3 regions of the Azospira sp. APE16 genome follow, and region 2 is predicted to be linked to each of the others. Evidence: riboswitches for the same ligand, from Rfam matches in the RefSeq annotation. Region 2 holds a riboswitch; each other region holds the start of a gene.
What was found. A riboswitch is a leader RNA that binds a small molecule or an ion and turns the genes downstream of it on or off. The one in region 2 is predicted to bind cobalamin.
Positions count from the first base shown of each region.

Region 1 (9,561 bases), 680 kb from region 2:
CTGACGCGCTACTGGGTGAGCCTGGAACCCAGGTCCTGAGCCACTCTCCAGGCATCGTCCAAAAAATTTCGCCTCTGCCCTGATACCTTTTTTCGCCTCGTGCGGTGTACCGGGAGAAGACCTCTCCCCGCCAGCCCCCTGGCCATACGAACGAAGAAAGGAACGGAAGTCATGTCCCTGTCCCCCGCCCCGTCATCGGCGCGACGCGCTGTTGGCGCCCTCCCCGGCCGTCCCCGGCCCCTCGCCCTGGCCCTGCAGCTCCTGCTGGCCGGCGCCCTCCTCGCCCCCGCCCTGCCGGGCCGGCTGGAGGCGGCCGAGGCCGTGCGCAGCAGCTACACCATCGCCGGCGGCCCCCTGGGCGAGGTGCTGACCCGTTTCGCCGCCCAGGCCGGGGCCCGCCTCTCCTTCGACCCGGCCCTGGTGGACGGTCTGCGCAGCGGCGGCCTGCAGGGCAGCTACGGAGTCGAGGAAGGCTTCCGGCGCATCCTCACCGGCAGCGGCCTGGGTCTCAACGAAGTAAGCCCGGGGGAATTTTCCCTGCGCCGCCTGCCGCCGCCGACCCGGGGCGAGACCACCCTGGGCACGGTGCAGGTCTCCGCCGCCGCCGAGGGCAGCGGCTACGTGGCGGTGGACGCCCGCAGCGCCACCAAGAGCGACACGCCCCTGCTGGAAACCGCCCGCTCCATCTCGGTGGTGACCGAGGAACAGATGCGGGAGCGCAAGGTGCAGAGCGTGGAGGAGGCGGTGGCCTACACCGCCGGGGTGCAGGTGGCGGCCTGGGGCGACGATCCCCGCTTCGACCAGATCACCGTGCGCGGTTTCGAGGTGACCACCGACGCCGACTACCGGGACGGCCTGCGCCAGCCCTACACCGGCTGGCTCTCCGTCTTCCGCAGCGAGCCCTACGCCCTGGAGCGGCTGGAGATCGTCAAGGGCCCCAACTCCGTGCTGTTCGGCCAGATCAGCCCGGGGGGCCTGGTGAACCGGGTGAGCAAGCGGCCCACCCGGCAGACCCTGCGGGAAGTGGAAGTGCAGACCGGCAACAACGACCACGCCCAGGCCCAGTTCGACCTGGGCGGCGCCCTCTCCCCGGAGAGCGACTGGAGCTACCGCCTCACCGGCATCATGCGCCGCTCCAACACCGGCACCAAGGGCGTGAACGACGACGTGAACTACCTGGCCCCGGCCCTCACCTGGTCCCCTTCGGCCCGCACCCAGGTCACCTTCCTCGGCCACTGGCAGGAATACGAGACCTCTGCCTCGCCCCGGCCCCTGCAGCTGCCTTCGGGCGAGCTGTCCCGCTTCTGGCCCGGCGACGAGGCCTTCGACGGCCTCAAACAGCGCCAGTCCACCATCGGCTACGAGGCCCGGCACCAGGTGGACGACACCTTCACCCTGCGCCAGAACCTGCGTTACGGCGGCATCACCACCAGCAACCAGTATCTGGACGCCTCCCTCAACGCGGACGGCCACACGGTGGACCGGACCACCACCGGCGTCTATGAGCACATGAACACCCTGGCGGTGGACACGGCCCTGGAAAGCCGCTTCCGCACCGGCGCCCTGAGCCACGCCCTGACCCTGGGGGTGGATTACAACCGCTTCGGCGGCAACATCCGCTACCTGTCCGGCAGCGCCCCCAGCATCGACATGTGGTCGCCCAACTACAACCAGACCATCGCCAACCCGGACACCCTGCTTTCCAACCAGGACGTGGAGGGACGCCAGACCGGCGTCTACGCCAACGACCAGGTGAACTGGAACAACTGGCGCCTGTCCCTGGGCCTGCGCCGGGACAACGTCACCCAGACCCAGCGGGAACTCAGCACCAATACCAGCAGCAGCCAGAAGGACAGTGCCACCAGCGGCAGCGTCGGCCTGCTCTACCTGATCAACGACACCTGGGCCCCCTACGTCAGCTACGCCACCTCCTTCAATCCCCAGTTCGGCGTCAATCTGGCCGGCGAGGCCTTCAAGCCCACCGAGGGCAAGATGTGGGAAGCCGGCCTCAAGTACCAGCCGGTGGACGGCAACGCCATGGTGACCCTGAGCGTTTTCGATCTGGTGCAGCAGAACGTCAAGACCCGGGACCCGAACAACGTCCTCAACCAGGTGCAGACCGGCGAAGTCAGCTCCCGGGGCGTGGAGCTGGAATCGGTGCTGAACCTGAAGGGCGGCCTCAACCTGGTGGGCAGCTACACCTGGCAGGACCTGGAAGTGAGCCGCAGCAACGACGGCAACCAGGGCAAGGTGCCGGTGGGCAAGCCGGAACAGATGGCCGCCCTGTGGGCCAAGTACAAGATCGAGGGTGGCACCCTGGCGGGCCTGGACCTGGGCCTGGGGGCCCGGCGCATCGGCCGCAGCTACGCCGACAGCGCCAACAGCCGGGAAAACGCCGGCTACACCCTGGTGGATGCCCGCATCGGCTACGAGCTGAAGCAGCTGGCCCCCGGCGTCACCCTGGCCATCAACGCCACCAACCTGACCGACAAGGAGTACCTGATGTGCCATGACGGGTACTGCTACCGGGGCCGGGGCCGCAGCGTCATCGGCAGCCTCAACTACCGCTGGTGAGCATGAAACGACTACGTCCCCTGCTGGTCCTGGGCCATCGCTGGTGCGGCCTGTTCATGGCCGCCTTCCTGGTGGTGACGGGCCTCACCGGCGCCGTCATCTCCTGGGACCACGAGCTGGACGAGTGGCTCAACGGCCACCTGCTGCACAGCGCCACCCCGGGCCACCCCCGGGACCCATTGGCCCTGGCGGCGGCGGCCGAGGCCCGGCACCCGGAGATCCAGGTCACCTACATTCCCCTGGCGACGGAACCGGGCCACAGCCTGGCCCTGTGGGTGGAACCCCGGCCCACAGCCGACGGCAGCGCCCTGCTCCGGCCCGGCTTCAACCAGATATTCCTCGACCCGGTGTCGGGGGAGGAACTGGGCCGGCGGGAATGGGGCGCGGTGTGGCCGGTAAACCGGGAAAACGCCGTCTCCTTCCTCTACAAGCTGCACTTCAGCCTGCACCTGCCGGAATTCTGGGGCATCGACCACTGGGGCGTGTGGCTCCTCGGCGGCGTCGCCCTGCTGTGGACCCTGGACTGTTTCACCGGCCTGCTGCTGACCCTGCCCCGATTCCAATCGGGTACCGGCCGCCAGGCCAGGCAGGATGCGCCTCTCCAGGCAGACATCGCGGAGAGGCGCTCCTGGTGGGCGCGCTGGGCCATCGCCTGGAAGGTGCGCTGGCGCAGCGGCGCCTACCGCCTCAATTTCGACCTGCACCGGGCCGCTAGTCTGTGGACCTGGGCCCTGCTGCTGGTGCTGGCCTTCACCGCCTTTTCCCTCAACCTCTACCGGGAAGTCTTCTTCCCGGCCATGTCCCTGGTCTCGACAGTGACGCCCACCCCCTTCGAGACCCGGGAAGCCAGCCCGCCGACCCGGCCCCGGGTGCCCGCCCTGGGCTACGCCCCGATCCTGGAACTGGCCCGGGCAGAAGCGGCCCGGCGCGGCTGGCCGGAGCCGGCGGGTGGCGTCTATTACGCCCGGGAATATGGCTTCTACACGGTGGAATTCTTCCACCCGGAAGACGAGCACGGGGCCGGCGGCGTCGGCCACAAGCAGCTCTACCTGGACGGGGACGACGGCCGCCCCCTGGGCCAGCGCCTGCCCTGGCAGGGCAGTGCCGCCGACATTTTCGTGCAAGCCCAGTTCCCCCTCCATTCGGGCCGCATCCTGGGCCTGCCGGGGCGTATCCTGGTCTCCCTGATGGGGCTGGTGGTGGCCGGCCTCGCCGTCACCGGGGTCTATCTGTGGTGGAAGAAGCGCCGCGGCCGGCAGCGGGGCGCGGCCCGGGCCTAGAAGTCGTAGCGCAGGCCCAGGGTGAGGAAGTGGTTGTCGTAGCGGGAATGGGCCGAGCTGCGCGCTTCCAGGTGCAGCCGGGCCGAGACCCGGGGCGTCAGCCGGGCCCGGTAGATGAGGCTGTTGGCGATGATGTCGGCGCCGGGCAGGATGGCCTCGTCGATGTCCATGCGGGCGTGGCCCAGCAGCAGGCTGTGCTCCGGCAGGCCGTAGGGGCCCAGGTCCAGCAGCAGGGTGGCCTTGCGCAGGCGGCTGCGGGCGATGGCCGACATGGCGTCGTTCTCGGCGTAGAGATAGGGCATCAGCACGAATTCCGGATAGCCGCCCCAGTTGCCGTAGGCCGTCACGGTGCGCTGGTCGCCGCCGAAGCGGTTGGCCATCAGGGCCAGGCTGAGGCCGCTGGGGGCATGGGCCAGGGTGCCCTTGAGGCCCGCCAGGCCGTAGCTGGCGTTGAGGCCGTGACGGGCCAGATAGTCGCGGAAGGCGCCCACCTCGGACACCCGGTAGGCCTGGCCGTCGATGAGGGCGGTAAAGCCCCGGCCCAGGGGCTGCTTGAAGCGGCCGTCGGCATAGACGGTCTGCAGGGTATCGCGGCCGTAGTAGTGCCACAGCTGCAGCTTGTGCTCCCCCTCGTAGGCCACCCCCGTCATCCACACGCCCCGGTGGCCGACCACGGTGGAGGGGTCCAGGGTCTCGCCGTTGCGCGCATCCGGCCGGCCCCGGCCGTCCACTAGCAGGGAGGTGTAGGTCTGCTGGGACATGCTGCGGAAATCGGAAAAGCTCACCAGGCCGTCCAGGCCCGACATCTGGCCGACATAGCCCAGGGTCAGGGTGGTGCCGGGCAGCTCCCGGCTGCTCAGCACGTAGGCGTCGAACAGGTTGGGGATGATGCGGTATTCGTAGCTGTTGATGAGGGGCGACTGGATTTCCTGGCGCCCCAGGGTCAGGCGGCTGCGGCCCCGGCTGTAGATGAGCTGGGCCTCGCCCCACAGGGAATAGGGGCGCTTGTCCAGGCCGAACATGTAGGCGTCGGTCTGGCGCGGATTGTCCCGGGCCAGGCCCAGGTCCTGGGTGGTGTACCAGGCGGCCCGCAGGCGCCAGCCCCGGTAGTCGCCGCTCTCCAGGCCCAGCTTGCCGCCGAAGCCGGCGGTGTTCTGGTTCGGCCGGCCGCCCTTCTTGTCGTCGAAGACGTACATGGCCTTGCCATAGCCGAAGAAGGTGGTGCCCGCCAGGGCCTCCGCGGCATCGTCCCCGGCCCGGCCCTGGACGGAGGCGCCCAGGAGGCAGGCCAGGCCCAGCAGGCGAAGGCAGCGCCCCACGCCCGCGCCTATTGCCATTCCACCCGGTTGCGGCCCAGGTCCTTGGCCCGGTAAAGGGCGGCATCGGCCCCGGCCACGATGTCCTTGGCCTGGTCGTCGGGGCGGTAGGTGGCGACCCCGAAGCTGGCGGTCTTCTGCCGCACCACCGGAAACTCGTTGAGCTCGAATACCTGACGCAGGTCTTCGGCCAGGACCCGGACGCCCGCCTCGTCGGTATGGGGGCAGACCACCATGAATTCCTCACCGCCCCAGCGGCCTGCCAGGTCCGTTTCCCGGGTATGGCGCTGCAGCAGCCGGGCCACTTCCACCAGCACCTGGTCTCCCGCCTGGTGACCGTGGCAGTCGTTCACCAGCTTGAAGTGGTCCAGGTCCAGCAGGATCAGGCTGAAGGGCTGGCCGAAACGCTGGGAGCGCTGGATTTCGCTTTCCAGCACCTCGTCCAGCTTCATGCGGTTGAACAGGCCGGTCAGCTTGTCGGTGACGGAAAGTCGCTCCAGCTCCCGGTTGAGGGCGCTCAGCTTGCGGTTGGAGTAGATGACCACGGCCAGGACGAAGGCGGCCACGGCCAGGCTCTTCCACAGCAGGCTGTAGTCGGTGTGCTGCTCCACCTTGATGGCCACGTGCCGGTTGGCGATGGCCTCCCGCTCCTGGGGCGTCACGGTGCCCACGCCCTTGTCCAGGATGTCCCGCAGCAGGGGTTCATCCTTGATCACGCCGATGCGCAGCTGGTTGGTGTAGGCGGGAATCTGGCCGGCGATCTTGAGGTTGAACAGGCCTTCCTTGCGGATGGCGTAGGCGGCGACGATGAGGGAGCGCACCGTCAGGTCGGCCTTGCGCTCGGAAACCAGGGAGACGGCCTCCGGCTCGCTGCCGGTGAGGATCACCCGCAGGTTGGGGAAGTCCTTGCGGATGCGCTCCTCCACCATGGTGCCCCGGGGCAGGGCCACGCTCTCGCCGCTGAGGCCGAGGAGGTCGCCGACGAAGGCGTGCTCCTCCCGGGTGACGATGATGTTGGGGTCGGTGAACACGGGAGCGGTGAAATTCAGCCAGCGGTCCCGTTCCGGACTCTGGTTGAGGAAGCTCATGAGCTGGCAGCGCCCGGCCTTGGCGGCGGCCAGGCTTTCGTCCCAGGTCCGCACCGGCAGCAGCTCGATGCGCAGGCCGACCCGCTGGGCCACCAGCTGCACCAGGTCGGCGCCGATGCCCTCGTGCCGCCCCTGCTCGTTGATGCGCTCGAAGGGCTCCCAGTCCGGATCGACGCACATCTTCACCGACCGCACCCTGTCCAGGTAGGCCTGCTCGGCAGCCGTGAAGACGATGGACGCCGGCTCGGAGGCGACGCCGGGCAGCGGACTCAGGGAAAGGCAGGCGGCGCACAGGGCCAGGGCTGTCTTGAGGGACATGGGGACTAGGCAGGTTGGAGGGATCGTCGCTGCCGATGCCCGGGCAGCCTGGGCTGCGGAGGGCGCCATGCCGATCACGGCACGGGCTCCGGCCCATCTTCTTCTGTCGGCAGTATAACGGCCCGCCACCGCTGAATTGGCTCGACTATGTCACACCGCGGCGGGGGTCCGCTGTCCGGCCGGGCAGCCTGCCGCCTGCCGTTCCGGGCCGGAAACCGGGCGCCCGCCCCGACCGGGGCGGGCGAAGGCCGGCGCCTAGGCCAGACGCCGCCCCAGGGGCTGGGGCACGGGCACCGGGCGGCCGTCGTAGCCCACCGCCACCATGATGAAGCGGCCCCGGGTGCACAGGCGGCGCTGGCCGGTGAGCAGGGCCTCGGCGTGCAGCAGCACTTCCACCGTCATGGAACTGTTGCCGATGGCCACCACCCGGGCCGCCAGGTCGGCGATCTCCCCCTCCAGCACCGGCGCGTGGAAGTCGATGCGCTCGGAAGCGGCCATCACCACAGGCATGCGGGCCTGGCGGCTGGCCGCCACCATGGCCGCCTTACCCAGCCAGGCCAGGGCCTGGCCGCCGAAGAGGCTGCCGTGGTGGTTGGTGTGGCCGGGAAAGACCATCTCCACCATGGCCGTCACCGGGCCGATGCCGGGCAGCTGGGCGAAGCTCTCGTCGTCCTCCTGCAGCGGCGCCCCTGGACCGTCCACCGCCACCAGGGTGAAGTGGGCGGTGGCGCTGGTCTCCCGCAGCCCGGTGGCCAGGTCCTCCGCCGCCAGGGCCACCTCCACCTGCACCGAGCGCCGGCCCCGCTGCACCACCCGGCCGGACAGTTCCACCAGGCGCCCCTGGGGAATGGGCTTGCGGAAGTCGATGCGGCCGCTGCTGGCGGTGACCATGGGCCGGCGGGTCTCCCGGGTGGCCACCAGGAAGGCCAGCTTGTCCATCATGGCCATGGCAGAACCGCCGAAAAGGGTGCCGTGGTGGTTCACCTGTTCGGGGAAGACCACGTCCACCATGAGGGTGGCCTGCTGCTGCCGCGGCGAAGTGGACGAAGTGGGGGCGGGATTGGCTTCTACGGGCTGGGCGGCCGTCCCCACGACGGCGCCGATTTCCATTGCTTCCATGCGCATGCGCAACTCCTTGGATGAAGCGGAGCGGGAGCGTCGGAGAAGGGCGAACACCCCGGGCCGCGGCAAAGCGGCTCGGAGCGGCAGGCAGCCGAGAGCGGACAACGATGACAGTCAGGGAATGCGCGCATTTACCTTCCTCAGGGGACACCCCGCCCCAATTAGGATTGATATGAAGTAATGCCGCGGCAGGTCTCCTGACTTGCGGGTCGTCACGTTGCGCCAGCCTTCCCGGCAGTATCGCCAGTGGCAAAGAGTGGAGCGCAACGCTCGCCGCCTACAGTTGCGGGGGCAGTTCCGGACTGGAGTCGGGGCGTCGCCGCCCTGTCTCGCACCGGATTCCCTTTTCATCCCCTGGAGGGGGGAACCGAAGCGGGGCCAGTCTAACCCGCCCCAACCGATTCGCCAAACGCCGCGCCTGGCGCGGCGGATTGCCCAGCCCGGGGGGAGTGGGCTATCATCCGCCCCGATTCAGGTGCCGTGCCTCGCGCTCTGCGGGGACGGTGAAACGGGAAGCCGGTGACTCCAGGGACCACCCAGGACAGTCCGGCGCAGCCCCCGCTGCTGTAAGCCAGACGACGCTGCCTCACGCCACTGTGGTTCATCACGGGAAGGCCGGCAGGGAAGGATGAAGGCAAGCCAGAAGACCGGCCTGACATCACAAGTTGCACCATTCCCCGGGGTGACGGGAACGGTTCTGGTGATTTGCCGCCTCCTCGCTGTTCCATCCGCCGCGGCCCTTTATCCGACCTGCCACAACTCCCCCGCCTGGTGCGCCACCGTCATGCTCGCCGAGGGAGAGACTCATGCACATCATGGAAGGCTTCCTGCCCATCGAACACGCCGTGGGCTGGAGCGTCGCCGCCGCCCCCTTCGTCGCCTGGGGCATCCGTTCCGTGAACCGCCGCATCCGTGAAAATCCCGAGCAGCGCATGCTGCTGGGAGTGGCTGCCGCCTTCACCTTCGTCCTCTCGGCCCTGAAGCTGCCCTCGGTCACCGGCAGCTGTTCCCACCCCACCGGCACCGGCCTGGGCGCCGTGCTCTTCGGTCCTGCCGCCATGGCCCCCATCGGCGCCGTGGTGCTGCTGTTCCAGGCCCTGCTGCTGGCCCACGGCGGCCTCACCACCCTGGGCGCCAACATTTTCTCCATGGCCGTGGTGGGACCCTTCGCAGCCTACGGCATCTTCGCCCTGGCCCGCCGCCTCAAGGCCTCCCTGGCGGTGAGCGTGTTCCTCGCCGCCAGCCTGGCGGACCTGCTCACCTACGTCACCACCTCGGTGCAACTGGCCTGGGCCTTCCCCGATCCGGTGGGCGGCTTTGGCGCCTCCTTCCTCAAGTTCGCCGGCATCTTCGCCCTCACCCAGATTCCCCTGGCCATCAGCGAAGGCCTGCTGACCGTGGTCATCTGCAACGCCCTGGCGCGCTTCAACCCGCAGGAACTGCAGGACCTGGGCGTGGCCCCGACGCCGGAGGTGCGGGCATGAAGCGCCACCAGAACCTGCTGCTGCTCATCGCCGTGGTGCTGCTGGCGGCCCTGCCCCTGTGGCTGGTGGAACGGCCGGTCGGGCCGGACGGCCAGCCGGCGGAAATCTTCGGCGGCGCCGACAGCGAGGCCCAGGCCCTCATCACCCGCATCGCCCCGGACTACCAGCCCTGGTTCCAGCCCCTGCTGGAGCCGGCCAGCGGCGAGATCGCCTCCCTCCTTTTCGCCCTGCAGGCGGCCCTTGGCGCCGGCTTCATCGGCTATTACCTGGGCTGCGCCCGCACCCGGGAAAAGCTGCGCCGGGAACAACGACGCGATGAAGCTGCAGCCCGGCGCGAAGACGAGGACCAGGAAGGGCCGGCGTGCTGATCGAGCAGTCG
Region 1 covers NZ_CP179682.1:1,538,135-1,547,695, reverse strand. The annotation lists gene ACLSSQ_RS07520 (FecR domain-containing protein) at 1-39, shown strand, start outside; gene ACLSSQ_RS07515 (TonB-dependent siderophore receptor) at 172-2,574, shown strand; gene ACLSSQ_RS07510 (PepSY-associated TM helix domain-containing protein) at 2,577-3,854, shown strand; gene ACLSSQ_RS07505 (OprD family outer membrane porin) at 3,851-5,173, opposite strand; gene ACLSSQ_RS07500 (diguanylate cyclase) at 5,182-6,576, opposite strand; gene ACLSSQ_RS07495 (acyl-CoA thioesterase) at 6,832-7,701, opposite strand; cobalamin riboswitch at 7,868-8,085, opposite strand; cobalamin riboswitch at 8,155-8,369, shown strand; gene ACLSSQ_RS07490 (energy-coupling factor ABC transporter permease) at 8,505-9,182, shown strand; gene ACLSSQ_RS07485 (energy-coupling factor ABC transporter substrate-binding protein) at 9,179-9,550, shown strand; gene cbiQ (cobalt ECF transporter T component CbiQ) at 9,544-9,561, shown strand, end outside.
Region 1: linked by a shared signal. The riboswitch ahead of ACLSSQ_RS07495 (acyl-CoA thioesterase) and the one ahead of bluB (5,6-dimethylbenzimidazole synthase) in region 2 are both predicted to bind cobalamin.

Region 2 (9,561 bases):
GCAGGATGTCCATGATGATCTCCTTCTCAGGGTTGGAGCGGGGACATGGGTTGGACCGCAACTGCCCGTCCGGGTTTCCGGCCGGCAAAAACAAAAGGGGCGGGAGAATCTCCCGCCCCTTTTGGGGGAAGCCCAGGCCGACCGGCACAAGCGGTGCGGCCCGCGGCAGTCCGGCCCGATCAGGCCATGGTCTGGCCGGTGAGGCGCTCGTAGGCTTCGCGATACTTGGCGGCGGTCTTTTCGATCACCTCGGCCGGCAGCTGCGGACCGGGAGCCTTCTTGTCCCACCAGGTCAGGGTTTCCAGGTGGTCGCGGACGAACTGCTTGTCGAAGCTGGGGGGGCTGATGCCTTCGGCGTAGCCGTCGGCGGGCCAGAAGCGGGAGGAATCGGGGGTCAGGGCCTCGTCGATGAGGTGCAGGGTACCGGCCTTGTCGATGCCGAACTCGAACTTGGTGTCGGCGATGATGATGCCCCGGGTGCGGGCATAGGCGGAAGCCTCGGTGTACAGGGCGATGGCGGCGTTCTTAGCTTCCTCGGCCAGCTGGGCGCCGGTCTTGCCGGTGCCCGCCAGGTCGGCGGCCAGGTGCTCGGCGCAGCGCACCTTGGATTCCTCGTAGGAGATGTTGATGTCGTGGTCGCCCACGTCGGCCTTGGTGGCCGGGGTGAAGATGGGCTCGGGCAGCTTGGCCGCCATCTGCAGGCCGGCGGGCAGCTGGATGCCGCAGACGGCGCCGGTGGCCTGGTAGTCCTTCCAGCCGGAACCGATCAGGTAACCGCGCACCACGGCCTCGATGGGCAGGGGCTTCAAGCGCTTCACCACCAGGGCGCGGCCTTCCACCTGGGACCGCTCTTCGGGCTTGACCACGGATTCGGGGGCGATGCCGGAGAGCTGGCTGGGCAGGATGTGGCCCAGCTTCTCGAACCAGAAATTGGCCACCTGGGTCAGCACCTTGCCCTTGTCGGGGATGGGGTCCGGCAGGATCACGTCGAAGGCGGAGAGCCGGTCGGTGGTAACGATCAGCAGGTGGTCGGCATCGACGGAATAGATGTCGCGCACCTTGCCCCGGGCGACGAGGGGCAGGCTGGTGATGGTGGATTCAAAAAGGGGAGCGGTCACGGCAGGGTCCCGAAAAAGAGGGGAAAAAACGGATTATAAAGGATCAGTGGCCTTCGCCCTGCTCCAGCTCCTCGGCGGCCAGGGCGCGGCGCATGCGGCGGATGCTGACGGCCACGACGGCGGCGATGAGGGGGATGGAAACGGCGGAGGCGATTTCCGGCGACAGGTGGGGCAGCACGGTCTTGGACAGGCCCTTGGCCAGGTAGCTGACCAGCTGGGAGGCGTAGTAGGTGATGGCCACCACGGACAGGCCTTCCACCGTTTCCTGCAGGCGCAGCTGCAGCTTGGCGCGGCGGTTCATCTGCCCCAGCAGCTGCTGGTTCTGGCGCTCCAGTTCGATATCGACCCGGGTGCGCAGCAGGGCGCTCTTGCGCGCGATGCGGGTGGACAGGTCGGTCTGGCGCCGGGCCACGGAAAGACAGGTGTTGATGGCCGGGGCCAGGCGCCGGTCCATGAATTCGGAAATGGGGGGAAAGCCGTTGAGGCGGTGTTCCCGCAGTTCCCGCACCCGCTGCTGCACCAGGGCGTAGTAGGCCTCGGCGGCGCCGAAGCGGAAGGCGGTGCGGGTCACCGAGCGTTCGATCTCCGCCGCCAGCCGGGTCAGGCGGGCCAGCAGCAGGCGCTCGTCCTCGGGGCCGCGGGCTTCGCCCATGCGGTCCATGAGGTCGGCCACCTCGCCCTCGGCCCTGGCCAGCAGGCGGCTCACCTCCTTGGCCACGGGGAAGGCCAGCAGGGCCATCATGCGGTAGGTCTCGATCTCCAGCAGGCGCTGCACCGTGCGCCCGGCCTGGCGGTGGCGCAGGCGCTCGTCCAGCACCAGGAAACGGCTCCAGCCGTCGTGCAGCTGGAAATCGGAGGCGACCCAGGCGGCACCGTCGGCCACCGTGGTGGCGACCCAGGAGTCGCCGGAGCGGTGCAGGTCGGCCAGCAGTTCTTCCGGGTCCAGGTCGGCGGCGGAGCGGAATTCCACATGGGTGGCCACCATCACCGAGCCGGGCAGGCCCGCCAGCCAGTCCGCCGGCAGGGCGGAAATGGCGGTGGTGTCGGGGGCGTCGCCGGGTTCCCGGGCGAGGAAGAAGGTGTAGCCGGAAAATTCGTTGTGCCGCTCCCACTTGAGGCGCAGGCGGCCCGCGTCCATGACCCAGTGGTCGCCCTGGATCACCGGGCAGAGATTGGCCCCCAGGGCGGCGCAGAGGCGCTGCAGATGGGCTTCTTCGGCCGCCGCCTCGGTACCTTCGTGCAGCACCGCCAGGTAGCTGATCCACTCCGGCCCTTCCAGGGCCATGGGCGGGCGGGCGTGGACCTCGTCATTGAGGCGCTGGCGCAGCGGGTGTTCGGCGAGGGGCAGGGTCATGGCGGATAAAAAGAAAAGGGCGCCGGAGAAGTATCCGGCGCCTGGCAGCGGTTGGGAAGGCGGACCGCCTTACTTGACGATCTGGTTCAGCTCGCCCTTCTTGTAGCGCTCGGCCATCTTCTCCAGGGAGATGGGCTTGATCTGGCCGGCCCGGCCTTCGCAGCCGAAGGCCTGGTAGCGGGCGACGCAGATTTTCTTGGCGGCTTCCCGGGCGGGCTTGAGGAAGTCGCGGGGATCGAACTTGGAGGGGTTCTCGAACAGGTAGCGACGCACGGCGCCGGTCATGGCCAGGCGGATGTCGGTGTCGATGTTCACCTTGCGCACGCCGTGCTTGATGCCGTTCACGATCTCTTCCACGGGCACGCCGTAGGTTTCCTTCATGTCGCCGCCGAATTCCCGGATCTCGGCCAGCAGTTCCTGGGGCACGGAGGAGGAGCCGTGCATCACCAGGTGGGTGTTGGGGATGCGGGCGTGGATTTCCTTGATGCGGTCGATGGCCAGGATGTCGCCGGTGGGCTTCTTGGTGAACTTGTAGGCGCCGTGACTGGTGCCGATGGCGATGGCCAGGGCGTCGCAGTTGGTGCGGGCGACGAAGTCGGCGGCCTGGTCCGGATCGGTGAGCAGGTCTTCCCGGGTCATGTGGCCTTCGGCGCCGTGGCCGTCTTCCTTGTCGGCCTTCATGGTTTCCAGGGAACCGAGCACGCCCAGTTCGGCCTCAACGGAGACGCCGATGGCGTGGGAGAACTTCACCACTTCCTGGGTCACGGCCACGTTGTAGTCGTAGGAGGCGACGCTCTTGCCGTCTTCCTGCAGGGAGCCGTCCATCATCACGGAGGAGAAGCCGGACTTGATGGCCGCCATACAGACGGCGGGGGACTGGCCGTGGTCCTGGTGCATCACCACGGGAATGTGGGGATAGGCTTCCAGGGCGGCAAGGATCTGGTGGCGCAGGAAGGCTTCGCCGGCGTATTTGCGGGCACCGGCGGAGGCCTGCATGATCACCGGGGCGTTCAGCTCATTGGCGGCCTCCATGATGGCCCAGACCTGTTCCATGTTGTTCACGTTGAAGGCGGGCAGACCGTAGCCGTTCTCGGCGGCGTGGTCCAGGAGCTGGCGCATGGATACGATGGGCATGGTGTTCCTCCAATGGGCAATGCGGTTTGTTCTGGCGTGATCGGCGCCCGCTGTCGTGGCGCTCGGGAAAGACCGTGATTTTATCGTGGCTTTGCCCCCCGGGCGAGTACTGCGACCGCCGGGCAGCAAAAGAAAGACAAAGGCCGCAACCAGGGCGCCGGAGACGCCCCAACCACGGCCCTCTTCGGGCAGGCATGCCTAGAAGCGGCGTTTTTCCTGGGCCCTGGCCTGGTGCTCGCTGAGAACCTGGCGCAGTTCCTCCTCCACCGGCTTTTCCCACTGGCCGTCGTACACCAGGTCGGCCAGGGGCAGGCGCTGGCGCCAGCCGGCGCTTTCCAGCTCCGGCTTTTCCTTGAAGTGGCTGACGTAGCCCAGACACAGGTAGGCCACCGGGATGATGCGCGGCGGCAGGCCCAGGATGTCGCGCAGGGCCTGCTGGTGGAAGATGGAGACCCAGCCCACCCCCAGGCCTTCGCTGCGGGCCGCCAGCCACAGGTTCTGCACGGCGCAGACGCTGGAATAGAGGTCCATGGCCTTGATGTGGGTACGGCCGATGACCACCGGGCCGGCCCGGTCCCGGTCGCAGGTGATGAGCAGGTTGATGGGCGCTTCCCGGATGCCCTCCAGCTTCAGTTCCTTGTAGATGGCCTGGCGCTCGCCCTCGAATTTCTCCGCCGCCTCCTGGTTGGCCTGCTGGAAGGCGGCGTGGATGCGGGCCTTGGTCTCCGCCTCACGCACCAGGAGGAAACTCCAGGGCTGCATGTAGCCGACGGAAGGGGCGAAGTGGGCGGCGGTGAGGACCCGGGCCAGCACCTCCTGGGGCACCGGGTCGGGCAGGAACTGGCCGCGCACGTCGCGGCGGGAGAAGATGGCGTGGTAGATGGCGTCCCGGGCGGCGTCGGAGAACTCGTGTTCGTTCTGGTAGCCGGCGAGGGAGATGACTTTGTTGACGGTGGGGTCGGTCTTCATGGAGTCCCCTTCTGAAGATCGGTGGCGGCGCGCCTGGCCGTGCGTGCCGAAAAGGGTCTCCTGGCCGGTCTTCTGACTCGGGATCACTCTGCGCCGGCGCCTTCCCGATCCGCGGATCAGTGGCATCTGCCGGCCCAGTCCCCCTCACAGCGTTGGGCACGTCGCGGAATGGGCGGCCCCAAGGCCTGCCGCACCGCGTTCCCGATTCTCCCTTGCGGGCACCCGGAGACGATTCGCCCCGGCGGACCGGGGCGACGGGAATTTTAACAGAGGCGGCGGAATCAGGCCCGAGGCCCGAGGCCCGCGAGGGCGCTATCAGGCCCGCAGGGGCGGCATCTGGTGCTCGCCGACGCGGACGATCTTCAGGGTGTTGGTGCCCCCCGGGGTGCCGATGGGCTCGCCGATGGTCAGCACGATAAGGTCGCCCTTGGCCACGGCGCCGTTCTGCATCAGCAGCTGCTCGGCTTCGTAGAGCAGCACGTCCCGGTCCGAATGCTGCTGGCTCATGAGCAGGGGCGTCACTTCCCGGTAGAGGGACATCTTGGTCTGGGCCTCCGCATCCGGCGTCAGGGCATAGACCGGCACGCCGCAGTTGAGGCGGCTCATCCACAGGGCGGTGGAACCGGATTGCGACAGGGCGGCGATGGCCTTCACCTTGAGGTGGTGGGCGGTCCAGATGGCGGCCATGGCCACGGACTGGTCGATGCGGGTGAACACCCGGTCGAGGAATTCCCGGTCCAGGGTCACCTCGGCGGAACGCTCGGCCTCGATGCAGACCCGGGCCATGGATTCCACGGTTTCCACCGGATAGCGGCCGCTGGCGGTCTCGGCGGAAAGCATCACCGCGTCGGTGCCGTCCAGCACCGCATTGGCCACGTCGGACACTTCGGCCCGGGTCGGCACCGGCGACTGGATCATGGATTCCATCATCTGGGTGGCGGTGATGGCCAGCTTGTTCTTCTCCCGGGCGTGGCGAATCATCTTCTTCTGCAGGGCCGGCACGGCGGCATCGCCCACTTCCACGGCCAGGTCGCCCCGGGCCACCATGACGCCGTCGGAGGCGTCAAGGATTTCATCCAGGGCCGCCACGGCCTCGGTGCGCTCGATCTTGGCGATGGTCAGGGCGCGGCTGCCGGCGGCCCGCATCAGCTGGCGCGCCATGTACATGTCGGCGGCGCTCTTGGGGAAGGAGACGGCGATGTAATCGACGCCGATCTGGGCCGCCGTCTTGATGTCGTCCATGTCCTTGGCGGTCAGGGCCGGGGCGGAAAGGCCGCCGCCCTGGCGGTTGATGCCCTTGTTGTTGGACAGCTCGCCGGCGTGGCGCACCACGGTGTGGATTTCGGCACCGATCACCCGCTCCACGTCGAGCACGATGCGGCCATCGTCCAGCAGCAGCACGGCGCCGGGCTCCACGTCCCGGGGCAGGTCCTTGTAGTCCAGGCCGACCCGCTCCTGGTTTCCCAGGGCACAGTTGGCGTCGAGGATGAACTTGTCGCCCCTCTCCAGCTGGATCTTGCCGTTCTCGAATTTGCCGACGCGGATCTTCGGTCCCTGCAGGTCCCCCAGGATGCCCACCGGCCGCCCCACCTTGGCGGAAATCTCGCGCACGGTGCGGGCCCGGGCCATGTGGTCCTCGGCGGTGCCGTGGGAGAAGTTCATGCGCACCACGTCCACGCCGGCGCGGATCAGGCGTTCCAGGGTGACGGGATCGGTGGAAGCGGGGCCGAGAGTGGCGACGATCTTGGTATGGCGGGCCATGGCGGGTTCCTGTTGTTGGTCTATCCGGCCATTCTAGCGCAGCCTCCCCGCCGTTGCTGGCCCCCAGGCCATTTCCCGGCGGCGGGGCGCTTCAGTAGTAGGCCTCGATGGCCGCCAGCGATTTGGCATAGGTGTGGCGGATCTGGGCCGGCTCGTAGCGGTGCTCCCGGCCCACCGGGCAGGCCAGCCGGGCCAGGCAGGTATGGCGGCAGGGCGAGGCGGGCTGCCGGCGCCAGGCGACGCAGGCAGCCAGGTCGAAACGGCCGCCGGCCAGGGCGCCGGCCGGGCAGGCCTCAATGCAGACCCGGGGCGCGCAGCTGGCACAGGGCGAGGTTTCCTGCAGGGGCGGCGTCGGCGGGAAGTCGCTGTCCGCCAGCAGGGCCGCCCGGTAGGCATACCAGGAGCCCCACTGCTGCCGCACCCCGACCATGAAGGGCGAGGGATGGTGCCAGCCCGCCAGCCGCCCCAGCTGCTGCAGCCCCACCGGCGCATCGCCGGGATAGAGCAGGAGGAAGTCCCGGCCGGGACAGACGGCGGCAAACCAGCGGCCCACGCTGGCAATGGTGAAGTCGTCGATGGGATGGTCCGAATCCAGCCCGGCGGCCTGCACCGCCTGCCACAGGCGGCGGCCGCCGTGGCCCAGCAGGATCAGCTGGCGCCGGCCGTGGCCCGGGGCTGCCCGCTCCAGGGAGGCGGCAACCTCCTCCGGCAGGGCCGCCACGTCGAAGACGGCCTGCAGGTTGAGGCCGGCCTCATCCAGCAGGCTGGCGTCGAACGGCTGGTGCGGGGAGAGCATCGCCCGCAACCTCAGTGGGAAACGCCGTCCCGCTGCACCACCTTGAGGAAGGTCAGCCAGATGATGCGGCAATCGAAGGCGAGGGAGCGCCGGCGCAGGTATTCCGCATCCAGAGCCACCTTCTGGGGAATGGGCAGCTCGTCCCGCCCGTTCACCTGGGCCCAGCCGGTAAGGCCGGGCACCAGCTCATGCACGCCGGCCTCGGTGCGCAGGGCGATCAGGTCGTCCTGGTTGTACAGGGCCGGCCGGGGACCGACGAAACTCATGTCGCCCTTGAGGATGCTCCACAGCTGGGGCAGCTCGTCCAGGCTGGACTTGCGCAGGAAGGAGCCCACCGGCGTCAGGTAGACCTTGGGGTCCGTCAGCAGATGGGTGGCCACCGCCGGCGTGCCCACCCGCATGCTGCGGAACTTGGGCATCTTGAAAATGCGGTTATGCCGCCCCACCCGGTCGCTCCAGTAAAGGACCGGCCCGGGGGAGGTGAAACGCACCAGCAGGGCCACCAGCAGCAGGGGCAGCAACAGCACGGCCAGGGCCAGCAGCCCGAGCAGGAGATCGAACAGGCGCTTCACGTCAGGATTCCATGCGACAGGAAAGAAGCATCAGAACGGCGTCACTCATGATGGTTGAGAGCCTTGAAACCGTGCTTCTTGACCAGTTCGTCGCGCTCGGCGCTCTTCAAGTCTTCGCGCACCATCTCGGCCACCAGTTCGGCGAAACTGGTCTTCGGCGTCCAGCCAAGTTTCTCCTTGGCCTTGGTAGGATCTCCCAACAGAGTTTCCACTTCCGTCGGACGGAAATAAGCGGGGTCTACGGCAACGATGCACTTGCCGTGAACGTCGTAGCCCTTCTCTTCAATCCCGCAGCCCTCCCAGCGGATCTGCATGCCCAGCTCCTGAGCAGCCGCATTGACGAAGTCCCGTACGCTGTATTGCACGCCAGTGGCAATGACGAAGTCCTCCGGCTTCTCCTGCTGCAGCATCAGCCACTGCATTTCCACATAATCCTTGGCATGCCCCCAGTCCCGCTTGGCATCCATGTTGCCCAGGAACAGGCAGTCCTGCAGCCCCAGCTTGATGCGAGCCAATGCCCGCGTAATTTTGCGGGTAACAAAGGTTTCGCCCCGATTGGGACTTTCGTGATTGAAAAGGATGCCGTTACAGGCATAAATGCCATAGGCCTCCCGGTAATTCACCACAATCCAGTAGCCGTAGAGCTTGGCCACCGCGTAGGGGCTGCGGGGATAGAAGGGCGTGCTCTCCTTCTGCGGAATTTCCTGCACCAAGCCATAGAGCTCGGAGGTGCTGGCCTGATAAAAACGGGTCTTTTTTTCCAGCCCCAGGATACGAATGGCCTCCAGAAGCCGCAGCACCCCGATTGCGTCAGAATTGGCCGTGTACTCCGGCTCCTCGAAACTGACGGCCACATGGCTCTGGGCCGCCAGGTTGTAGATTTCATCGGGTTGGGTTTGTTGGATGATGCGGATCAGGCTGGAGCTATCCGTCATATCACCGTGATGCAGAAAAAAGCACACCCCTGCCTCGTGTCGATCCTGGTAGAGATGATCGATTCGGTCCGTATTGAACAGGGAAGTGCGACGTTTCACGCCATGCACGATGTATCCCTTGTTCAGCAGGAACTCGGCCAGATAGGCGCCGTCCTGGCCGGTGACGCCGGTAATCAGGGCAACCTTTTGTTTTTCGACCATGTATGCAATTCCTTCAGGAACGGAGTGATTGGGTTGTCAGAAAATCCTGATAGGCCAGTTCCAGACCGGCTTTCAACGTAACTCTGGGCTGCCAGCCCAGGGTCAGCAGGCGGGTACTGTCCATCAGTTTTCGGGGGGCACCATCCGGCTTGCTGGCATCGAAGGCCACTCCACCGCCATAACCTACTGCCTGCGCCACGGCATGGGCCAACTCGGCAATAGTTACATCCTCACCGTAGCCGACGTTGATGTGGCTAAGCATGGCCTGGGTATGGGCTGCATAGGTTGTCGGCGGCAGATTCATCACGTGGACGCTGGCGGCCGCCATGTCATCGACAAAGAGGAACTCCCGTCGTGGGCTACCGCTTCCCCATACGGTAACGACGGCAGCCCCGGCAACCTTGGCTTCATGGAAACGCCGGATCAGGGCCGGAATGACATGGGAGTTTTCCGGATGGTAATTATCCCCGGGGCCATACAGATTCGTCGGCATGACACTACGGAAATCCACACCATGACTTACGCCGTACTGGCGGTTGTAGCTTTCACACAGCTTGATCCCGGCAATCTTGGCTACGGCATAGGGTTCATTGGTAGGTTCGAGCGGCCCGGTCAAAAGGGCCGCCTCGGTGATGGGCTGTTCGGCAAATTTTGGGTAAATGCAGCTTGAGCCGAGGAACAGCAGCTTTCTGACATCGCTGCGAAAGGCGGCATCAATGAC
Region 2 covers NZ_CP179682.1:855,057-864,617, reverse strand. The annotation lists gene ACLSSQ_RS04330 (DUF2189 domain-containing protein) at 1-13, opposite strand, end outside; gene ACLSSQ_RS04325 (phosphoribosylaminoimidazolesuccinocarboxamide synthase) at 180-1,118, opposite strand; gene ACLSSQ_RS04320 (DUF3422 family protein) at 1,162-2,472, opposite strand; gene fba (class II fructose-bisphosphate aldolase) at 2,542-3,606, opposite strand; gene bluB (5,6-dimethylbenzimidazole synthase) at 3,805-4,575, opposite strand; cobalamin riboswitch at 4,620-4,816, opposite strand; gene pyk (pyruvate kinase) at 4,891-6,336, opposite strand; gene ACLSSQ_RS04300 (hypothetical protein) at 6,428-7,132, opposite strand; gene ACLSSQ_RS04295 (sugar transferase) at 7,144-7,704, opposite strand; gene gmd (GDP-mannose 4,6-dehydratase) at 7,746-8,840, opposite strand; gene fcl (GDP-L-fucose synthase) at 8,854-9,561, opposite strand, start outside.

Region 3 (9,561 bases), 510 kb from region 2:
GCCGCCTGGCTGACGGTGCACATCCTGGGCGAGGACCAGGTCATGGCGCGTCAGATGTCCCGGGTCCAGGCCGGCCAGTCCGCCGCCGCGGCCTTCGCCGCCGAGAGCGGCGAAGTGGCCGACAGCACCAGCGCCCTGCTCGACGCCCTGGGCCGCCTCTACCACCTGGTGTCCCAGCAGAACAGGGACCTGGCGGCCATGAACCAGCAGCTGGAAGCCAAGGTGGAGGAGCGCACCCGGGAACTGTCGGCGGCCAACGTCCGCCTGGCGGCGGAGCAGGCCGAACTGGCGCGGCTGCTGCAGAAGGTGGAAAGCACCCAGCAGCAATTGCTGCAGTCGGAAAAAATGGCGGCCATCGGCCAGCTGGCGGCCGGGGTGGCCCACGAGATCAACAATCCGGTGGGCTTCGTCCATTCCAACCTGGGCAGCCTGAAGCAGGACATCGCCCTGCTGTTCAAGGTCATCGACACCTACGAGCAGCACCTGCCGGACAGCGGCCCGGCCTTCGCCGCCCTGCAGCAGGTGCGGGAGGAGGCGGACCTGGCCTACCTGAAGAGCGACCTGCCGGCCCTGCTGGCCGAGTCCGACGAGGGCCTGGCCCGGGTCACCAAGATCGTCAAGGACCTCAAGGATTTCTCCCACGTGGACGAGGCCGAGCTGCAGACGGCGGACCTCAACAAGGGCATGGAAAGCACCCTCAACGTGGTGTGGAACGAGCTCAAGTACAAGGCCGAGGTGGTGCGGGAGTACGGCGACATTCCCCTGGTGCAGTGCATGCCGGCCCAGATCAACCAGGTGTTCATGAACCTGCTGGTGAACGCGGCCCACGCCATTCCTGAGCACGGCACCATCACCGTGCGCTCGGGCCGGGAAGAAAACGGGGTGTGGATGGAGGTGCAGGACACCGGCAAGGGCATGACGCCGGAAGTGCAGAAGCGCATTTTCGAGCCCTTCTTCACCACCAAGCCGGTGGGCAAGGGCACGGGCCTGGGCCTTTCCCTCTCCTACGACATCGTGGTCAAGAAGCACGGCGGCCGCATTGAAGTGCGCAGCGCCCCGGGCCAGGGTTCCACCTTCCGCGTCAGCCTGCCCCTGGAGGCGGCCGCCGCAGGGGCCGCCTAGGCCTCAGGGTTCAGCCGCCGCGGTGGTTGGCGGCGTCCTGCTCCTCTTCCTGAACCATGAGGCGACGCAGGACGAAGGGAAAGAAGCCCGAAATGATGAGAGAGACGGCCGTCACCAGGGCGGCGATGCCGGCGCCGCTGTCGGCCAGGATGGGATGCAGGAGGGCGCCGAATCCGGCCAGGCTGGCCACGGCGGGCACCAGGCAGAGCAGGCCGAGAAACTCCATGACGATGAAGCTGAAGGGCAGATTTTTCATGGGGGCAATGATGCCAGACTCGGGCGCCGGGCTAAAGCCGGGCCACCAGGGCGCGGATGCGGGCCACCGTATCTTCCGGTCGGGCCTGGCGGGAGACTTCCAGACCCAGTTCCCGGGCCAGCCGGTTGAGGGCGATGGGGTTGAGGGGAATGCCGCCGGAGTCGATGGCGGCGATCAGTCGCCGGGCCCGTTCCTCTGGGCTGGCCGGCAGGGTTGGCCGCTGTCGGCCTAGGAGGTGTCGCAGCAGACGGACCAGCATGGGGCTCTCAGGCCCCCAGCAGGCGGGCCACCGCCTCCGGGTTGGCGGGGAAGTAGAAATGCACGTAGGAGGCGGTGAGGCGGCCGACCCGGTAGATGGGCTCCCCCGGCGTGTTGCCGGTGAGCTTGAGCGCCCGTACCAGGGGTTCCAGGGGCGTGCTGCTGGTGGAGTAGTGGAAGCTGTGGCCGGGCAGGCGGCCTTCCGGCAGTTCGGCGGCCATCAGGCCCAGGGCGGCCAGCTTCTTCTGCATGCGGCTTTCGCCGGGCAGCAGACCGAAGCCGGCCGTGCTTTCCCCCGTCACCGAGACCAGGGTTTCGAACAGGCTCATCATGCCGCCGCATTCGGCCAGCAGGGGCTTGCCGGCGGCCGTGTGGGCCTGCAGGGCGGCGGCCATGGAGCGGTTGGCGGCGATGGCGGCGCCGTGCAGTTCCGGATAGCCGCCGGGCAGCCACACGGCGTCGCAGGGGGGCAGGGCGGCGTCGGCCAGGGGCGAGAAATGGACGAGGCGGGCCCCCAGATTTTCCAGGCATTCCAGGTTGGCCGGATAGGCGAAGCAGAAGGCCGCGTCCCGAGCCACTGCCACGGTCTTGCCTGCCAGCAGGCGGGGCAGGGCCGGCGGCGGGGCCGGGGCGAAGTGTACCGGCGGCGGCAACTGGGCGGCGGCAGTGGCGGCGAGGGCGTCGGCCATGGCGTCCAGGCGCTGCTTCAGGTCCTCGATCTCGGCGGCGGGGAGCAGGCCCAGGTGGCGCTCCGGCATGGCGGCGTCGTTGTCCCGGGGCAGGTGGCCGTACCAGGCGATGTCGGCTTCATCCAGGGTGTCGCGGCACAGTTGGGCGTGGTAGGCGCTGCCGACCCGGTTGGCCAGCACCGCGCCGATGGGGGCGCCCCGGCCCTGTTCCTCCCGGTAGTGCTTGAGGCCGAAGGCGACGGCGCCGAAGCTGCCGGCCATGGCGGAGGCGTCCAGCACCAGCAGGATGGGCAGGCCCAGCAGGCGGGCCAGGGCGGCGGCGGAGGGTTCGCCGTCGTTGAGGCCCATCACCCCTTCCACCAGGATCAGGTCGTTCTCCGCCGCGGCCCGGGCCAGGCGCCAGCGGGCGTCGGCCTCGCCGCCCATGCGGAAGTCGATGTTGTCGCAGGGCTGGCCGCTGGCCACCTGGTGGATCTGGGGATCGAGGAAGTCCGGGCCGCACTTGAAGACCTTGACCCGGCGCCCCTGGCGCGCGTGGAGCCGGGCCAGGGCGGCGACCACGGTGGTCTTGCCCTGGCCGGAGGCGGGGGCGGCGACGAGGAGGGCGGGGCAGGCGAGGGAACTCATGGGCGGCGGCTTGATGGAGATTTTTGGGGGATGGCCTGGGAGGTAGGCGGGACGGGCATCGGCGGCATGCCGTCGCCAGGAGGCCCGTGTCTATTGCCGGTCAGGCCGGCGGCCCTTCAGAACTCGATCCCGGGCATGGCGGCGACGCCGGCCTGGAAGGCGTGCTTGACCATGCCCATTTCGCTGACCGTGTCGGCGGCGGCCACCAGGGCCTCCGGCGCGGCGCGGCCGGTGACGATGACGTGCTGGTGCGGCGGGCGGGCGGCGAAGGCGGCCAGCACCGCATCCAGCTCCAGCCAGCCGTACTTGAAGGCGTAGGTCAGCTCGTCCAGGATCACCAGGTCGATGGCCGGGTCGGCGAGGTAGATACAGGCCTGCTCCCAGGCGGCCCGGGCGGCGCGCAGGTCCTTCTCCTGGTCCTGGGTTTCCCAGGTGAAGCCTTCGCCCATGACGTGCCAGTGCACCCGGGGCTGCTGCCGGAAAAAGCCTTCCTCGCCGGTGTCGGAGCGGCTCTTCACCAGCTGGATGACGGCGGCGCTGTGGCCGTGGCCCAGGGCCCGGGCGAGGACGCCGAAGGCGGCGGAACTCTTGCCCTTGCCGTTGCCGGTATGCACCAGCAGGACGCCGCGCTCCTGGCTGGCCTGGGCGATCTTGGCGTCGACCACTTCCTTCTTGCGGGCCATGCGGCTGTTGTGGCGTTGGTTGCGCTCGTCGCTCATGGGGAACTCCGGGAATCGGGGAAAAGGGAAAAGGGGCGGCTGGAGGAAAAGGCTGGCGTTAGCAGGGGATGAACCAGCGGCTGCCCCCGTCCTCCACCTCCCGCAGGGGATGGCCGTAGAGGCGGCTGAGGTGGGCGGCGGTGAGGATCTCGGCCACCGGGCCATTCTCCCAGGTGCCGTCGCCCTGCAGCAGCAGGGCCCGGTCGCAGTAGCGGGCGGCCAGGCCCGGGTCGTGCAGCACCATCACCACGCCGGCGCCCCGCTCCCGGGCCAGGCCGGCGAACAGTTCCAGGGCGGTGATCTGGTGGGAAAGGTCCAGGTGGGCCAGGGGCTCGTCCAGCAGGTAGAGGTCCGGCGCCTGGGTCAGCAGGGTGGCGATGGCCAGGCGCTGGCGCTCGCCGCCGGAGAGGGAAGGCGTCTCCCGCTGTTCCATGCCGGCCAGCCCCACCCGGGCCAGGGCGGCCCGGGCCAGTTCCGCATCGGCGCCCGATTCCCAGTCCCAGCGGCCCAGGTGGGGATGGCGCCCGGCCAGGGCCGTCTCCAGCACGCTGGAAGCGAAGGCGTCGGCCTGGGTCTGGGCCATCCAGCCCCGTTGCCGGGCCGCCGCCCGGGGCCCCAGTTCGCCATAGCTGCGCCCCTGCAGGCGCACCTCGCCGCCCTGGGCCGGACGCAGGCCGGCCAGGGTGGATAGCAGGGTGGACTTGCCGGCCCCGTTGCGTCCCAGGATGGCCAGCCGTTCCCCCGGCTGCAGTTGCAACTCCAGGTCGCGGCAGACCTCCCGTTCGCCGATGCGCACGGTGAGTCGGCTGGCTTGCAGCAAGGCAGTCATCGCGGCGCCCGGGTGAGGAGGAAGAGGAACACGGGCACACCGATGAGGGCGGTCAGCACCCCCACCGGCAGCTGCTGGGGCGCCGCCACGGTGCGGGCCAGGGTGTCGGCCAGGGCCAGCAGGGCGCCGCCGGCCAGGGCCGAGGCGGGCAGCAGCAGGCGCTGGTCGTTGCCCACCGCCAGGCGCACCAGATGGGGCACCACCAGGCCGACGAAGCCGATGGAGCCGGCAGTGGTGACGGCGGTGGCGGTGGCCAGGGAAGCCACCACATAGACCAGCCGACGCAGGCGCACCACGGCCACGCCGAGGGCCTGGGCCGTGGCCAGGCCCCGGGCCAGCAGGTTGAGTTCCCGGGCGAAGGGCAGGGCCAGCAGCAGGGCCGCCGCCAGGGCCAGCAGGGGCGGCCGGGCGTCGGTGGCCTGGGAGAGGTCGCCCATCAGCCAGTAGAGCATGCCGTGCAGCTTGTGCTCCGGCGCCAGGGACAGCATCAGGGCCACCAGGGCGCCGCAGCCGGCGGCGACGATGACCCCGGTGAGCAGCAGGCGGGTCTGGGTCCACGAGCCGTCGCCGTGGGCCAGGCCGAAGACCAGGAAAGTGGCGGCCAGGGCGCCGCTGAAGGCGAGGCCGTTGATGCCGAAGGCGGACAGCCCGAGCAGGATGGCCACCAGGGCGCCGACCCCGGCGCCGCCAGAGATGCCCAGCACATAGGGATCGGCCAGGGGATTGCGCAGCAGCACCTGCATCAGGCAGCCGGCCACCGCCAGCAGCCCGCCGCAGGCAAAGGCGGCCAGGGCCCGGGGCAGGCGCAGGTTATGCACCACCGCGTAGCCCGGCGCCTCGGCATCGCCGAGCAGCCCCTGCAGAACGGCGCCGGGGGGAATGCTGATGCTGCCCACCGCCAGGGCCACGACCAGGCTCACCCCGGCCAGCAGCACCAGCAGGGCAATGACGATCAGGGCGCGACGGCTGGAGGGCATGGTTGGTGAGTTATTTCGGCGTGTAGCGCAGGCCGACGAACAGGGTGCGGCCGGCGGTCATGAACTGGGTGTCGCCGCTGCCGCGGTAGAGCTCGTACTGTCGGTCGCCGATATTCTTGATCTGTCCTTCGATGGACCAGTCCTTGTCGAGGGGGTGGCGGACAAAGGCGTTGAACAGGCTGAATCCGCCCATGCGGCTCTGGTTTTCCTTGTCTTCGTAACGTGAGCCGACGCTCTTCATATCGCCACCGAAGGTCAGGTTGCCCAGTTTGTAGGAAAGGGCCAGGGTGAATTGTTCTTCAGCCCGGCGTCGCAGCACTTTACCGGTGATTTCGTCGGTGGGGCGCGTCAGGTCCAGCGCGGTGCTGACCGAAAGATCGTGCCAGGTGCCACGATAGGACCAGGTGCTGCCGGTGATCTTGGCCTTGCCGATGTTGTCCGGCGTGTTGCCCCAGTCGATCAGATCCGTGACCCGGTTGTCGTAGTAGACCACCCGCGCTTCGTGGCCGGTATTTTCCCAGGCCATGCCGATCTCGGTGTTCTTGGAGCTTTCCGGTTTCAGGTTGGGATTGCCGCCGAAGCAGCCCCAGATGGGGTAGCAGGTGGAGGGGAAGTAAAGGTCGTTGAAACTGGGTGCTTTGAACGCAGTGCCCTGGGAAATGAAGGCCCGCAGCTGTTCGGTGAACTGGTAGCCGTAGGCGGCGGACCAGGTGTCCTTGGCCCCGATGCCGGAAATGTGGTCGCGCCGGGTGTTGGCCTGGAGCCGGTGGTTGCCGAAGAGCTGGTTCCAGCCCAGCAGGTAGGAGTGGGTATCCCGGGATTTCAGGGTGTAGGTCTGGTTGGAGTCGATGGACTGCTTCTGTTCTTCCACGGCCACCAGCCAGCCCCCCAGCCGGGTAGTGATTTCGTTCTGCCAGGAGAGGGTGGTCTGGGTCGTCTCGTAGCGGCGCAGGGTGGCTGGCTCATAGGTGACGGCGGCATTCCGGGATTCCCCCATGCGCAGGGTGGAAGTCCAGTCCTTGAGGATGCGGTTGCGGCTGTAGATGTTCCAGGACGACAGGGAGGTCTTGGTCCGGTCGTCGAAATTGACGTTGCCGTCCATGTGATTGGTATTGTCCGTCTGCAGGTAGCTCATGCCGACTTCGTGGCCGACGGCAGGGCGGACCTGCAGGGAGGCCGAGGCAGCGCGGCTGGAATAACCGTCCTTGTCCGGATTGGAGAGCGGTCCCCGGGTGGCGCTGATGCCATCGCTGTCGAAGGTGCTGGCGGAGAGGGCATAGGAAATCAGCTGATTGCCACCGGAAATTCCGCCGCTGGTTTCCCGCGTGTTGTGGGAGCCAACCTTGGCGCTGAAACGTGGCGTCAATGGCCCTTGGCCGCGGGTGGTGAATACCTGGATGACGCCGCCGATGGCCTCCGAACCGTAGAGGGCCGAGGCCGGGCCGCGCAGGACCTCGACACGCTCGATCTCCTGGGCCGGAATCATGTCGAAGGGGGCCTCTCCCAGGGTGGCCGAAGTCAGGGGAATACCGTCCACCAGGAGCAGGGCATGACCGGAATTGGTGCCGCGGATGAAGAAAGAACTCTGCTTTCCCGGCAGCTGGCCTTCGGTGATGAAAATGCCAGGCACGCTCGACAGGACTTCGGCGAGGGTCACCTGCCCCTTTTGCTGGATTTCCTCCCGGGTGATGACGGTGGTGTCGGCCAGCAGTTCATTGGCTCGCATCGGTGTCCGGGTGGCGGTGACCAGCACGGGGTCCAGGGTCTGGGATTCGGCGTGGGCCGTCGGAAGTAGGGCCAGAGTCAGCGCCGCGGTCAGCGCCTGGTAACGGGATGTGGCTTGCATGATGGATTCCTTCTGCCATGCCCGAGCGTCCCCGCTGGGCAGGTTGCAATGAGGAAAGCAGGGGAGTGACAAGCGAGTGAGACGACCCGCTGCTTTCCAGCGATGCGCAAGGCCGGTATCCGGGCTCGGAAGTCTTGATCCATCGCCTTCCCGGGGGTGACCCAGTGGCATCGTGATGGACCCGCACTTCCTTACCGTTGCGGGGGCAGCACAGGCATTGCGCCGCTGCTGGCGGCGCGCACCTGTTTCCCGTTTAACCGCGGAGGAGGACTCCTCCCGCGGCACCTGACGCGGAGCGTTGTCCCTGGTGGAACAACGGGGGCGGATGGTACTCCATACCTGCCTGTATGGCGAGGCCGGCGCCTGGGCGCTTTGGCATAAAACACATTCAAAATATGGTCTTAGTCCTTGACCTTGCGTGTTTTTGGCCTCTATAGTTCGCGCCTATGACTAAGCAATTGGATGCCCTCGAGGGCAAGGTGGCGCAGGTGGTCAACCTCTGCCACAGCCTGCGGGCCGAGAACCAGGAACTGCGCGCCCGACTGGCCAGCGCGGAAGACGAGCGCCTGCGTCTGGTCGAGCGCATGGAGGCGGCCCGTGCCCGCCTCGAGGCGCTGGCCGAGCAGTTGCCGGAGGAGGGCAAGGCATGAGCGGCAATTTCATCGACGTGGCCATCCTCGGCCGCGAATACCGGGTGGCCTGTCCGCCCGGCGAACAGGAAGCGCTGCTGGCTGCCGTCGCCTATGTGGACCGCAAGATGCAGGACATCGCAGCCAAAAGTAAGACTGCTGCCGCCGAGCGCGTGGCGGTCATGGCGGCCCTGAATATCGCCCACGAACTGCTTTCCGCCGGGAAGGCGGAGAGCCCCGCAGAAAATCCTGAAACCCCCGTTGACGGCTCTGACTTTCAGCGTAGAATCGGAGCCATGGAAACACAGTTGGACGCGGCCCTCCAAGGCCAGGAACCCTTGTTCTGAAGCCTTCTTGGCCGCACCAGCAAAAGTTTCCGCCGATTGTCCCCTGCGGTGTTCGTCAAGGCCATATATTCCTTGAACCAATGCTAATTGGCATCGGCCGCGAACCACTCATCCGCTGTTGTGAGCGCCCTTCGTCGGGTGCACCTGATGCGGACGGCAAGCGACCACTCTGAACTCAGGTTCAGGATGCCGGCCTAACGGCACAGGCGGGGGCCTAATACAGCAGCGCGGTGCGAGCAATCCACCGCGCTGTTTCCTTTTGTGGCCCCTCTTTTCCCCTGTTCGCCCATGGCTTACTGGCTGATGAAATCCGAGCCGGACGAAGTGTCCATCGATGACCTAGCCCGTCTCGGCCGGGTGCCCTGGTTCGGCGTGCGCAACTACCAGGCCCGCAATTTCATGCGCGATGCCATGAAGCTGGGCGACGGCGTGCTCTTCTACCATTCCGGCTGTGCCGTGCCGGGCATCGCCGGCCTGGGCCAGGTGGCGTCCGCCGCCTACGCCGATGCCACCCAGTTCGATCCGGCAAGTCCCTATTTCGATGCCAAATCCTCGCCCGGGCAGCCCCGCTGGCTCAACGTGGATGTGGCCTTCGTCGCCCGCGGGCGCTTCGTGCCCCTGACCGAGCTGCGCTGCCATCCGGCCCTGGCGGCCATGGGAGTGCTGCAAAAGGGCAGCCGCCTGTCCATCACCCCGGTGACGGCGGAAGAGTGGCAATTCATTACCCGCAAGTTGATGGAGCTGAACGATGCTTTTTGATTTCTGGTGGCTGGCCTATGTGGGTCTGGGCCTCTTTGCCGGTTTCATGGCCGGCCTCCTGGGCATCGGCGGCGGCGCCGTGATGGTGCCCCTGCTGGCCATGATCTTCGCCGGCCAGCAGTTCCCGCCGGAGCAGATGCTGCACCTGGCCCTCGGCACCTCCATGGCCACCATCATCTTCACCGCCATTTCCAGCCTGCGCACCCACCACCAGCATGGCGCCGTGATGTGGGACACGCTGCGCTCCTTCACCCCGGGGGTGCTGGTGGGGACCGTGCTGGGCACCCAGCTCGCCGCGCGCATTTCCACCCAGGGCCTGGCCCTGTTCTTTGCCTGCTTCATTTCCTGCGTGGCGTTGCAGATGGCGTTGAACTTCAAGCCGAAACCCCACCGGGAACTGCCCGGCCCGGCCGGCCTGGGGCTGGCGGGCGGGGTCATCGGCGCCCTCTCTTCCCTGGTGGCCATCGGCGGCGGCTCCCTGACGGTGCCTTACCTGGCCTGGT
Region 3 covers NZ_CP179682.1:340,284-349,844, forward strand. The annotation lists gene ACLSSQ_RS01755 (ATP-binding protein) at 1-1,122, shown strand, start outside; gene ACLSSQ_RS01760 (hypothetical protein) at 1,133-1,378, opposite strand; gene ACLSSQ_RS01765 (hypothetical protein) at 1,410-1,637, opposite strand; gene ACLSSQ_RS01770 (cobyrinate a,c-diamide synthase) at 1,645-2,952, opposite strand; gene cobO (cob(I)yrinic acid a,c-diamide adenosyltransferase) at 3,069-3,671, opposite strand; gene ACLSSQ_RS01780 (ABC transporter ATP-binding protein) at 3,730-4,500, opposite strand; gene ACLSSQ_RS01785 (FecCD family ABC transporter permease) at 4,497-5,477, opposite strand; gene ACLSSQ_RS01790 (TonB-dependent receptor domain-containing protein) at 5,488-7,323, opposite strand; cobalamin riboswitch at 7,416-7,627, opposite strand; gene ACLSSQ_RS01795 (hypothetical protein) at 7,770-7,973, shown strand; gene ACLSSQ_RS01800 (cell division protein ZapA) at 7,970-8,299, shown strand; RNA gene ssrS (6S RNA) at 8,337-8,516, shown strand; gene ACLSSQ_RS01810 (EVE domain-containing protein) at 8,588-9,058, shown strand; gene ACLSSQ_RS01815 (sulfite exporter TauE/SafE family protein) at 9,048-9,561, shown strand, end outside.
Region 3: linked by a shared signal. The riboswitch ahead of ACLSSQ_RS01790 (TonB-dependent receptor domain-containing protein) and the one ahead of bluB (5,6-dimethylbenzimidazole synthase) in region 2 are both predicted to bind cobalamin.